One region of the Epibacterium sp. HA2-3 genome, then DNA from elsewhere that is predicted to be linked to it. Evidence: riboswitches for the same ligand, from Rfam matches in the RefSeq annotation. Region 1 holds a riboswitch; the other holds the start of a gene.

What was found. A riboswitch is a leader RNA that binds a small molecule or an ion and turns the genes downstream of it on or off. The one in region 1 is predicted to bind FMN.
Region 2: another riboswitch for FMN. It lies ahead of ACZ1HH_RS17890 (6,7-dimethyl-8-ribityllumazine synthase); the one in region 1 lies ahead of ACZ1HH_RS11725 (DMT family transporter).

What each region holds. Positions count from the first base shown of each region.
Region 1 covers NZ_CM172490.1:2,509,516-2,515,325, forward strand. The annotation lists gene ACZ1HH_RS11720 (esterase-like activity of phytase family protein) at 1-1,095, shown strand, start outside; FMN riboswitch at 1,265-1,399, shown strand; gene ACZ1HH_RS11725 (DMT family transporter) at 1,490-2,383, shown strand; gene ACZ1HH_RS11730 (TetR/AcrR family transcriptional regulator) at 2,363-2,953, opposite strand; gene ACZ1HH_RS11735 (Hsp20 family protein) at 3,105-3,572, opposite strand; gene ACZ1HH_RS11740 (trypsin-like serine peptidase) at 3,713-4,567, opposite strand; gene glcF (glycolate oxidase subunit GlcF) at 4,660-5,810, opposite strand, start outside.
Region 2 covers NZ_JBVFUL020000002.1:716,213-722,022, forward strand. The annotation lists gene ACZ1HH_RS17875 (ABC transporter permease) at 1-687, opposite strand, end outside; gene ACZ1HH_RS17880 (ABC transporter substrate-binding protein) at 745-1,764, opposite strand; gene ACZ1HH_RS17885 (LacI family DNA-binding transcriptional regulator) at 1,769-2,857, opposite strand; FMN riboswitch at 3,028-3,159, shown strand; gene ACZ1HH_RS17890 (6,7-dimethyl-8-ribityllumazine synthase) at 3,230-3,700, shown strand; gene ACZ1HH_RS17895 (GH1 family beta-glucosidase) at 3,751-5,085, opposite strand; gene ACZ1HH_RS17900 (substrate-binding domain-containing protein) at 5,082-5,810, opposite strand, start outside.

The DNA.
Region 1 (5,810 bases):
GCAGAGCGCGCCTCGGTCGTGGGGGTCTATGACGTCACCGACCCGGCAAAACCGGTTCTGACACAGTTGCTGCCCTCTGGTACCGGCCCCGAAGGCTATGTGACCATTCCCGAGCGCGGCCTTCTTGTTTCAGCCAACGAGAAAGACCTCCTCGAAGACGGTGGCGCACGGGCGCATGTGATGCTCTTTGAGCTTCAGGATGGCGCAGCCACATATCCTCATCTGACCTCGGCAGGAGCCAAAGAGCTGATCGGCTGGGGCGCCATCTCCGGCATGGTTGCGGATGAAGACGGTATGATCTGGGCGGTCAATGATAGCTTTTACGGCTTCCAGCCCTCGATCTTCAAGATTGACCCCTCTCAGACCCCAGCGCGCATCACCGATGTGATCCGCATTCATCGCGCCAATGGCGACGCTGCGCAAAAACTCGACCTCGAAGGGATCACGCTTGATGGCGAAGGCGGCTTCTATGTGGCGTCCGAGGGCCGCACGGAACGCGCGATCCCGCACGCGATCTATCACGTCAGCGCCGAGGGCCTGATCAAAACCAACAAGGGTGAAATCGCGATCCCCGCAGAGCTGCAGTCCGTCGAGAAGCGCTTTGGCTTTGAAGGCATCACCAAGGTTGGCAACACGCTCTGGATGGCGGTGCAGCGTGAGTGGAAAGACGATCCCGAAAACCATGTAAAGCTGGTTTCCTACAATCTGGATACCAAGGAATGGGGCGCCGTTCTTTATCCAAAGGCAGCGCCGGCCACAGGCTGGGTTGGTCTGTCGGAAATCGTGGCGCATGGCGATCATGTCTATGTGATTGAGCGCGACAACCAGCATGATGACCGCGCAGTCACCAAGAAGATCTATCGCATTGCGCTCTCGGATATGGTTCCTGCCCCGCTTGGCAGCGATCTCCCTGTCGTGACAAAGGAAGAGGTCCGCGACCTGCTGCCTGACCTGAAATCCACCGGCGGCTATGTGCTCGACAAGGTTGAAGGTCTGGCCATCCTGGCAGACGGCACCGCTTGGGTGTCGACCGACAATGACGGTGTCGATGACAGCTCTGGCGAGACGATGTTCTGGTCGTTCAAGGTCGACTGATCCGACCCACGATCTGTCCGGCGCCTGCCATCATGGCGCCGACGTCGCCGCACAGCAAAGGGGTCCCTAGCGGGGCCTCTTTTTTGCATCTTACGTCGCGCGCAATTCGCAGCTGCGTGCTTTTCTTTGCGCAATCGCTTCGCTATCAGGTTCATGCCTCATCATGAGGCGATATTCTCAGGGCAGGGTGAAAGTCCCTACCGGTGGTCACAGCCCACGAGCGGCCCTTGGTTTGACAAGGGTGACAGCAGACCCGGCGCAATTCCGGGGCCGACGGTCACAGTCCGGATGAAAGAGAATGGAGAGACCCGCGCCCTTCGCCATGTGCAGGAGGGCTTTGGGTCTATTCGTTTGCCTTGGGTCAATTGCGGACCGAGGAAAGGACAACACGCAGATGACTCAATCGCTTCCTACCCCGCTCAAGGCGGCTGGCCTCATGGTCATCGCCGGAGCCTGCTTTGCGCTGGTGAACACCGCACTGCAATCGGCCACGATGCTGCATGGGGCCTCTGCTCCGATGGTGACTTTCTGGCAGTATCTGATCGCGCTTCTGTTTTACATCCCATGGATCTGGCGCAACTGGACTGCCGTTCTGTCGACCCGGCAAATGATCACCCATGTGATCCGGGTCGTGCTGGCCGTTGCCGGTGTGCAACTCTGGACGCTTGGGCTGGCCCATGTGCCAATCTGGCAGGCGATTGCCTTGATCTTGCTTTCGCCCTTTTTTGTCACCATCGGCGCGGGTCTTTTCCTCGGCGAAGATGTTTCCTTGCACCGCTGGGGCGCTGTTGTTGTGGGCATCTTTGGTGGCATGGTGATCCTGGCCCCGTGGTCAGATCGCTTCCAGATCGCGGCCCTTCTGCCAGTCGCTGCGGCGGCCTTTTGGGCTGCGAGTTCCGTTGTGACCAAGCACCTCACACGGCGCGATAGCACCGAGACGGTCACGATCTATCTGCTGCTGCTGCTCAGCCCTGCAAATGCGCTCCTGTCACTTGGTGGCGGCTTTGCACTGCCAGAAGGCACTATCTGGCTTGTGATTGGCGCGGGACTGTTGACAGCTCTGGCGCAGCATAGCCTGGTGCGGGCCTACACGCTGGCAGATGCAGCGTTCCTTCAACCCTTTGATCACCTGAAACTGGTCTTCAACGTGGGGCTGGGCGCAGTTGTCTTTGGGTTCTTGCCGGATGGCAACATGTGGCTGGGCACCGCGCTGATCATTGTTGCAAGCGCCTATCTGCTGAATAGAGAGGCCCGTGCTAAACCGGGTTCAGCCGCGCAAAACGCCTGAGACCATCTCGGCAAATGGGGCGCGGGCCTGAACCTTAGCCGTACTCAGCACGCTGGCATCGTAATATCGCCCCCAGGCGTCGTGCGTACATCCCATCAGGGACGCAGCTCCCAAGAGCTGCGTCACCACGCCCAATGCCCCGGCAACGCCTTTGCCCTCCCAGCGCTCGGTGGCTTGCACGGTGGCGACGAGGCTTTCAAACAAGGTCGCAAAAGACGTACCCCCGTCACGTGGCAGCGCCTGATCCAAAAGCTCTCGCAACACGATCTGGGCCGAGGCGCAATCCGCCTGCAACGCCGATTGGTAGGCTGCAAAGAACGTCTCCAGTTGCTCTTCTGGCGGGCGGTCATCTTCCATCGCATCAAACAACAGTTGCAGTACCGACGACGCCGCCTGTTCAACCGCCAAAGCATAGAGCGCGTTCTTGCTCCCAAAATGGTGCAACAGCGCCTGTTTGCTGAGGCCGAGTTCCTGTGCGATGGCTGAGATGGAGGCCCCGGCATACCCATGTGCCGCAAACAAGCGGCAAGCGCTTTCGATCAACTGTGTGCGGGTACTGGTTAATGTCATCTCGGCCAGGGTCATACATCCATTAAGGCAGGCATTCTGCCGCAGGACAACCTACCGCTTGGTAAATAACGTAAATCCATGAATAAAAAGAGCTCCCGGCCAACCAGCCGGGAGCCCTCGGAATAGGACGCAACTCGCATCCTGCGTCAGATCAGTTCACGGTCGAGCCCGAAATTTCCTTGGGCTTGGACGCCGCAGCGGAGGAAATCTCGATCCGGCGCGGCTTCAGCGCTTCAGGCACTTCTCGCACGAGATCGATATGGAGCATGCCGTCGCCGTGGCTGGCGCCCTGCACCCGCACATGATCTGCAAGGGTGAAACGGCGCTCAAAGGCTCGGGTTGCAATCCCGCGATGCAGGTAAGTGCGCTCGCCGTTCTCTTCGGACTTGCGCGCGGACACGACCAGTGCGTGCTCTTTTACCTCGACGTTCAGCTCGTCTTCGGAAAAGCCCGCGACAGCGATCGAGATGCGGTAGGCATCGTCCGAGGTTTTTTCAATGTTGTATGGGGGGTAGCTTGGCTGCTGGAGATCCGAGCTCATCACCCGGTCCATCAAATCGGCAATCTGGTCGAAGCCGACAGTTGCACGGTGCAGCGGAGCAAAATCAAACGTACGCATGGTTCATCCTCATCTTTGAGCGATAACTGCTATAAAGCCCTCCCAACACGGGACGGGCGGATTGATCCAAGGCCCAGTCTTTGGCGCCTTGGGTACATCCCATGTATGAAGGGTCATTCTTGTTTCAAGAGGGGGCGAATTCAGTTGGAAATGAATTTTGCACCAATGTCGCTGCGGCGCGGTTCCCCGACCTGAACGCGACCAACCCCCTGAGGCATCCGGCTGCCGACATGGGCCCCGGTCAGCTGTGACTGCAAAAGCGCCAGTTCCTCGGCCAGCGACGCGCCCAGAGAAACGGCAGAACCCTCGACACGCGCCTTGGCTGAGACCACCGATACGATCCGCGGGCGTCCAGCGTCAAACGAGAACACAGGGGCGCCAGAGGCCCCGAAGTCCACGTCACAGGACATCACCAGGACACCATCCTGACGAGCAATCACCTTGCAGACCTCTTGGAGCGAGGGCGCCTCGGAGCGGTCCTGCGCGTAGGACACCACACCGACCCGGGCCCCCTCGCGGGGGCGCGCGTCGGTTTCAAATGGCGTAACGGTAGTGTTGCGAATGGGGCGTTGCAGTTGCAACAGGGCAATGTCGTTCCGGACTCGTTTTGCCGACAGTGTCCCGTCATAGACATAGCGCGGATGCAGGACCGCCCGCTTCACCGCGCGATAGGCCGAGGCTCGGCCGTTGCGCCATCCCGCCAAAAACTCGATTGAGGTCGGGTCGATCTGGGCCATGGTGTCGCGATCATAAAGGCAATGCGCCGCCGTCAGCACGATATCCGGAGCAATCAAGGCCCCGGTGCAGAACCCCTCGCCCGCGCGATCCAGCCGCCCTACCGCTTCCCAGTCTCGGCCTGCATCTGTGGTTTCAAGACTTTTAAGACGCGTATCATTGCCGCGCAGTGTTGTGCCCGCCACCGCAGCAGCAGACAACACGCATAAAACACCACTAACAATCAATTTCTTAATCGGCAGCACGGGCAAACTCCACATCCCCTATGCGACAGCCTAGCCAACGCTTCGGGCAAAAGTTGGGCGCAGAACGACGATTCCGCGCGCCTTTCTGTGATGCCGCCTGTGCAGCTTCAGCGCAAGATGGGAACTGAGGGTCGGCTGCGCTCCGCCGTGAGGGCGGGTGGCTGAGGGCCTCCGGTTGCCCAGTCCAAGAGCTCCACAGTGTGCACGATCGGGATCTCGGTGCCAGATCCGATTTGAATCATGCACCCGATGTTCCCCGCAGAGATGATGTCGGGATTTTTCGCCTCGAGCGTGCGCAGCTTGCGTGCCTTGAGCTGTGCGGAAATCTCCGGCTGCAGCAGATTATAGGTCCCTGCAGAGCCGCAGCACAGATGGCTGTCGGCTGGTTCAACCACTCGAAAGCCCGCGCGTTTCAGCAGCGTCTTGGGATGCGTCTTGATCTGTTGGCCATGCTGGAGCGAACAGGCGGCGTGATAGGCGACCGTCAGCCCCTTGTCCTCACCCTCTGGCATTTCAAGCTGCATCAGCAACTCGGAGATATCCATCGCCAGGTTCGACACAGTTGCCGCATCCTGTGCCAGCGCATCATTGCGGAACATGTGGCCGTAGTCCTTGACCGTGGTACCACAGCCCGATGTGTTGATGACAATCGCATCAAGGCCCTTGCCGTTCTTCTCTGCCATCCACGCGCGGATGTTCTTGGCGGCGGTTGCGTGGCTTTCGTCCTCACGCCCCATGTGATGCGTCAGAGCCCCGCAACAGCCGGCCCCGTCCGCCACAACCACCTCGCAGCCCAAACGCCGAAGGAGCCGGATGGTGGCGTCATTGATATCCGTATTGAGCGCCTTTTGCGCGCAGCCCGTCATAAGCGCCACGCGTTTCACTTGCCGCCCTTCCGGCGCAAAACTCTGCGGATCGTCATTGCGGCTCACCGGGGGGATCACCTTTGGCGCCATCTCCAGCATCGCCCGCAGCCTTGGGTCAGGCATCAGTCCCCGGAAGGGACGCGCAATCTTTGCTCCCAACAGCGCGAGACGAAACCGCGTGGGATAGGGCAGGATGCGCGCCAGGATCCATCGCAGTGCACGATCACCAAAGGGACGTTTGTAATGCTTGTCGATATAGGCACGCGCGTGATCCACAAGATGCATGTAATGCACGCCCGATGGACAAGTGGTCATACAAGCAAGGCACGACAGGCATCTGTCGATATGCTTTACGGTTTTCTCATCCGGGACGCGCTCGTTCTCGAGCATAT
Region 2 (5,810 bases), on a different replicon from region 1:
CGTGAACTCGGTGTAGATCACCATCGGCAGGACATCGATGTCCGTGGCCAAGGTGAAGGCAGTACCAAAGGCCCCCATGGCGGTGGCAAAGGCGATCGCCCCCGCCGCGACCATGGCTGGGCGCAGCGCTGGCAAGAGTACATCCCAGAGCACTCGATGGGCTGGCGCGCCAAGGCTGCGCGCGGCTTCTTCCAGTGCAGGATCTATCTTCTCGGCCGCGGCCATCACGGTCAGCAGCACCCGTGGGATGGAGAAATAGAGATAGCCGAGGAAGAGCCCAAAGGTGGAATAGGCAATGACCACGTGACTTGGGGTGATCTGGTTTACCAGCCCCTGCCGACCCCCGAGAAGGATGATCATAAAGCCGACCACAACACCGGGAAACGCGAGGGGCAGTGTCAGGATCGACAAGAGGGCACTGCGTCCCCAGAACCGATTGCGGGTCAGAAAAAGCCCTGCAGTGGTGGAGACGGCCAAGGCCGCGAGAGTCACCGCGCCTGAAACCAGAAGGGTTTGCAGAAGGGCTGAGAGATACCGCGGGGTTTGCAGCATCCTGACATAAACGCTCCAGCCCTCTGCGCCCTCGGAGGAGGACAGCACAAGGCGCACCAAGGGTAGCGCGAGAAAAGCGAGCGTGAAGATCAACAGAGGAAGGAGGCATAAAACGCCAAAGGAACGGGCCGTCACGGGAGTTCTTTCCTGAAGTACCGGGAGCACACAGGGACGCGCGCTCCCGGTGTTGGATTATTTAACTTCGTTCAGGTAGCGTTCGCCAAAACCGGCCTGCGCCTTTTCCATCTCTGCATAGTTCACAGCCTGTGCACGGGCATAATCGCTGGCGGGCAGGAATTTCTCCGCCACCTCAGCAGGCAGCTCAACCGGGCGCGCGGGCTGCAGATAGGCGTTGGTCCAGATCGCCTGCCCTTTGTCAGAGAGAATGAAATCCAGAACCTTCTTGCCGGTCTCGCCGTTAGGCGCATTGCCCACGAGGCTCATGACATAGGGTACACGCACCGACCCCTCGCAGGGCAGGACAAATTCAAAATTTCCATCTTCTTCGTATTTCGCGCGATAGGCGTTGAAGTCGTAATCAAACAGGATCGGGATCTCTCCCGAAACGACCCGCGCATAAGACGTCTGCTTGGGCACGATCGGTGCGTTCTCTGCCAGCTCGGAAAAATACTCGATTGCGGGGTCAAAGTCTTGCAGATCGCCCCCAAAGGAAAGGTTGACGGCGACGGCCCCGGCATATCCGACAAAGGCCGACGAGGGATCCAGATAACCCACCATTCCCTGATAGGCAGGCTTTTTCAGGTCTGCAAAGCACTGCGGGACGGGCGCGCCGCCAAGGGCGTCCACATTCACAAAGAACCCGATGGTGCCGTAATGCACTGCGAACCACTTGCCTTCGGGGTCTTTGAGCCCCTCCGGGATCTCGTCAAAACCTGCGGGCTTGTACGCCTCGACCAGACCTTCCTTGCCCGCCTTGATGCCGGTGGTCACACCGTAATAGGCCACATCTGCCACGGGGCTGTCTTTTTCAGCCACAAGCTGTGCAAATGTCTGGCCGGAGTTCTTGTTGTCATGCGGAAGGCTGACACCGATCTCGGTCTCGATGGCCTCCAGCATGGACGCCCAATCCGCCCATTGCGGGGGGCAATTGTAGCAGATGGCGTCTTCGGCCTGCGCCGAAGATGCAAAAGACGCGGTCAGCGGTGCCGCAAGAGCGGTTGCAGCCAGAACCGTAAGAGCGATATGTTTCATGGGTTCATCCTTGTTTGTCGTTGGACGTGAACGGGGGAACAGACGGCGACTGGGCAGCACCCCGGTCGTCGTCAGGGCTTTTCGCGCGGGGTCCGGACAAGGTTGCCCCGGCGCGGAAAGTAAAAGGCAGGGGCGCAAGTTCTGTCATTGCGCCGCCCTGCAGTCCGGTCAAAAGCGTCTGTGCGGCCTGGCGACCCATTGCCTCTGGGGTGGTCTCGATCGTGGCAAGCGAGCGATCCAGCAAACGCCCGACCTCGATCCCATCGAACCCCACAACCGACAAATCCTGCGGGACATGCCGCCCCATCAAAGGCGCGGCCTTTTGCACGGCGATTGCCAGGAAGTCATTGGAGGCAAAGATCGCGGTCAGATCCGGGTGGTTCGAGAGGCGCTGAGCAAGGATACTGGGCGTGTTGGCTTCGGTCTCGGTGATCTCGATCAGCTTGGGTGGGGCCAGATTGAGGGCGGCACATTGCGCCCGAAACCCGTCAAACCGGTTGCGTGAGCGGTCCGAGGTCGAAAATCGCAACGCCAGAAATCCGGTGCGCTCGTGGCCGTAGAGGGCAAACTGGCGCGCGACTTCTGCGGCGGCCTGCGCGTTGGACACATGCGCGCTGGGCCAGTCGGGCAGAGGGTCGTGAAACATCAGGCAGACGGGGATGTCGCGCGCCCGAGCCTGTGCGAGCGGTACACTCTCCTGTGGCGCGGCCATTGTCACCAACAGGCCGTCTACATCCTTACTCAGGAGAGTTGTGAGAATGTCATTGTCCGTTTCGTCATCGTAATTGGAGCTGGCGACCAACAGCTGATACCCGTGGCTGCGCAACTCTTCCTGAGCCCCCTGCACGGCCTCCGCAAACACCGGGTTGGCGAGCGACGGAATAAGGCAGCCGACGGTCATGCTCTTGCGGCTTTGCAAGGCGCGTCCGGTCGCGGAAAAGACAAAACCCATGCGCCGCGCTGCATCTTCCACACGTGCGCGGGTCTCAGCGCTGGCGGGGCCGGATTTATTTAGCACGCGACTCGCGGTTGCGACGCCACATCCGGCAGCGAGGGCGACATCCTTGATGGTTATGCGGGTCCTGTCGGTCATTTGAACCTTTTGCGAGTCGTGAGATGGAAACGTTTCCAGCCCAGCAAATAGCGGGATAGGGGCACAGTTTTGTGACGTTTGGCACGAAACGCAGCCGGATGACCTAACGGGCGCTCGATGGTTCGGCGTGCCCTGTGCATTGACAATGCCGCAGAGGCTGCCTAGCTCTTTTCCATTCTCAGGGCGGGGTGAAATTCCCCACCGGCGGTTATAGCCCGCGAGCGCCACCTCTACGGGGTGGGTCAGCAGATCCGGTGGAATTCCGGGGCCGACGGTCATAGTCCGGATGGGAGAGAATGTACTGCGTGTACCGATGGGTGCATGTGGTCTTTTGCGCTCTGGGATTCTGTCATGTTGAAAGGATCAATAGCTATGACAAAATCCCCAAAATTCGCCTTCATCAAGGCGCAGTGGCATGCCGATATCGTGGATCAGGCATTGATCGGGTTCCAAGACCAACTCGCCGAGTTTGGGCTTGAAGCCGCCGTCGACGTCTTCGACGTGCCCGGCGCGTTCGAGATGCCGCTGCTGGCTCAGAAACTTGCGGCCACGGGTGAGTATGACGCGATCGCTGCGGCTGCTCTGGTCGTGGATGGCGGGATCTACCGCCATGATTTCGTGGCACAGGCGGTGGTGTCCGGGTTGATGGAGGCCGGCCTCAAGACAGGCGTGCCGGTGCTGTCGGTATCTCTCACGCCGCATCATTTCCAGCCGAGCGAGGAACACCAGACCTTCTATCACGCGCATTTTGTGAAGAAGGGCCGCGAGGCTGCACAGGCGGCAGCGCGGATGGCCAATCTGTACCGCGATCCTACCCCAACTCCGGTCGAGGCCGCGGCCTAAATGGCCTGCGCCGCACCTCTCAGAAAAAGAAGTGCGGCGCTTCTTTGAGTTCAGGATGCGGTAAGCGCACGTTGCAAGGCACGATAAGAGGCCTTCGGCGTGCGCTTCAGCGTCTCAAAGTCGACATGCACCAGACCAAAGCGTTTCTCGTACCCGAGCGCCCATTCGTAATTGTCGAGAAGTGACCACAGAAAGTAACCCTTCACCGGGACGCCCTCTGCAATCGCTTGGCGTACCCGCGCAAGGTGTGCCTCAACGTAGGCGATGCGGGCTGCGTCCGGCACCTCGCCCTCCAGAAGCACATCCGGGTTTGCCATGCCGTTCTCGGTCACGATGAGCGGCAGACCTCCGGTGTAGTCTTCGGCTGTGCGCTTCAGGAACTTGTAAAGCCCATCTGGATAAATCTCCCACCCCATCTGGGTCGTGGGCAGTTCGCCCACCAGCTCTGCGTAATGGGGCCAGGGGCCATTGTCTGGACCGATCACCTTGCGAGTGTAATAGTTCAAACCGCACCAATCGACCTTTTGGGTGATGGTGGCGAAATCGTCCTGCCAGCCCTGCGGCAAATGGGGTTCGAGCCCGCGCAAGGCTGCTTCGGGATAAGCGCCTTTAAAGACCCCGCCGAGGAAAAAGCGGTTGTAGATCGCATCATAGGTTTCTGCCGCGGCCTGAGCTTGGGCACTCTGATCCAGCGGCTCCGCCCATTCAAAATTGAACACCGCACCGAGGTTGTTCATTCCAAGGCCCCGCATCACTTCGATGGCGCGGCCATGGGACAACAGGACATGGTGCATGGCCCGTGCGGTGGCGCGGATGTCGCGCAGACCGGGCGCGTGATGGCCCAGAAAATGCGAAAGCCACCCAACGCACCAGGGTTCGTTGATGGGTGCCACGGAATACATCCGGTCGCCGATCCGGGACATGATGACTTCGGTGAATTCGGCAAACCAGTTGCTGATATCGCGATTGCGCCAGCCGCCCATGTCGGCCAGTGGCTGCGGCAGCTCCCAGTGGTAGAGCGTCGCGCAGGGCTTCAGGCCGCGTTCGAGCATCGCGTCGGTCAGCCGGTCATAGAAATCAAGCCCCTCGGCATTGGGCGTGCCACGCCCCTCGGGCAGCACGCGTGCCCAACTGGTCGAGAACCGATAGCACTCAAACCCCGCTGCAGCGGCGAGATCGAGGTCCTCCTCAAAGCGGTGGTAGTGGTCACAGGCGCGTGCGCCATCCTCAGAACGCACCACATTGCCGGGTGTTGCGGCAAAACTGTCCCAATGGGTCGGCCCTGCGCCGCCATATTGATGGCCTTCAATCTGATAGGAAGACGTCGCGCAGCCGAACAGGAAATCCTCTGGAAAGTCGCGGCGTGTAAAAGTGAAATCCGTCATGTCGTTGATGTCCTGTTGGGGGCGGGGCCTGTTGAGCGGCCGACAGTGAGTTCGGCTTCCAAAAGCTCAGTCAAGGGCGCATCGCCCGGGTCTTCGATCTGTGAAATCAGGAGTTTGGCCAACCTGCGCCCGGCATCGCGCACCGAGGAACGAGTGGCGGTAAAGACCGGCACATCGGCCCCGTTTCGTAGATAAGACAGGTCGTCGTCATGGGTGATAACCGAAATGTCGCGCCCCATCTTGAGCCCGGATTCTTCGATTGCGCGGCGCACACCAAAGGCGGCGATGATCGAGGACACCAGATAGGCGGTGGGCGGATCTTCCAGTGCCTGCGTGCGTTGCACGGTGTCGTAGCCATAGACTTCGGTCATCTCTCCTGCCGTCATCAGGGCGGGATCAACTGGGATTCCGCGTGCCTGCAGCGCCGCCTCATAGCCCTGGCGGCGGCGGTGCGCGAAATCCATGCTCTCTTGACCGTTCACAAGGCAGATCCGGCGGTGGCCCAGATCCAGCAGAAAGTCGGTTGCGCGCCGAAACGCGCTGGTATTGTTCACGTCGAGCCAGCTGTAAGGTCTGGAAATATCGGTGGCGCGCCCATGCACTGCAAAGGGCAGGCCGATCTCTTGCAGCATCGTAATCCGAGAGTCGCGCATCTTTGGTGCGTGCAACACGATGCCATCCACGTTCCGCTTGGCGGCCATTTCGTGATAGGCGCGGGACTGATC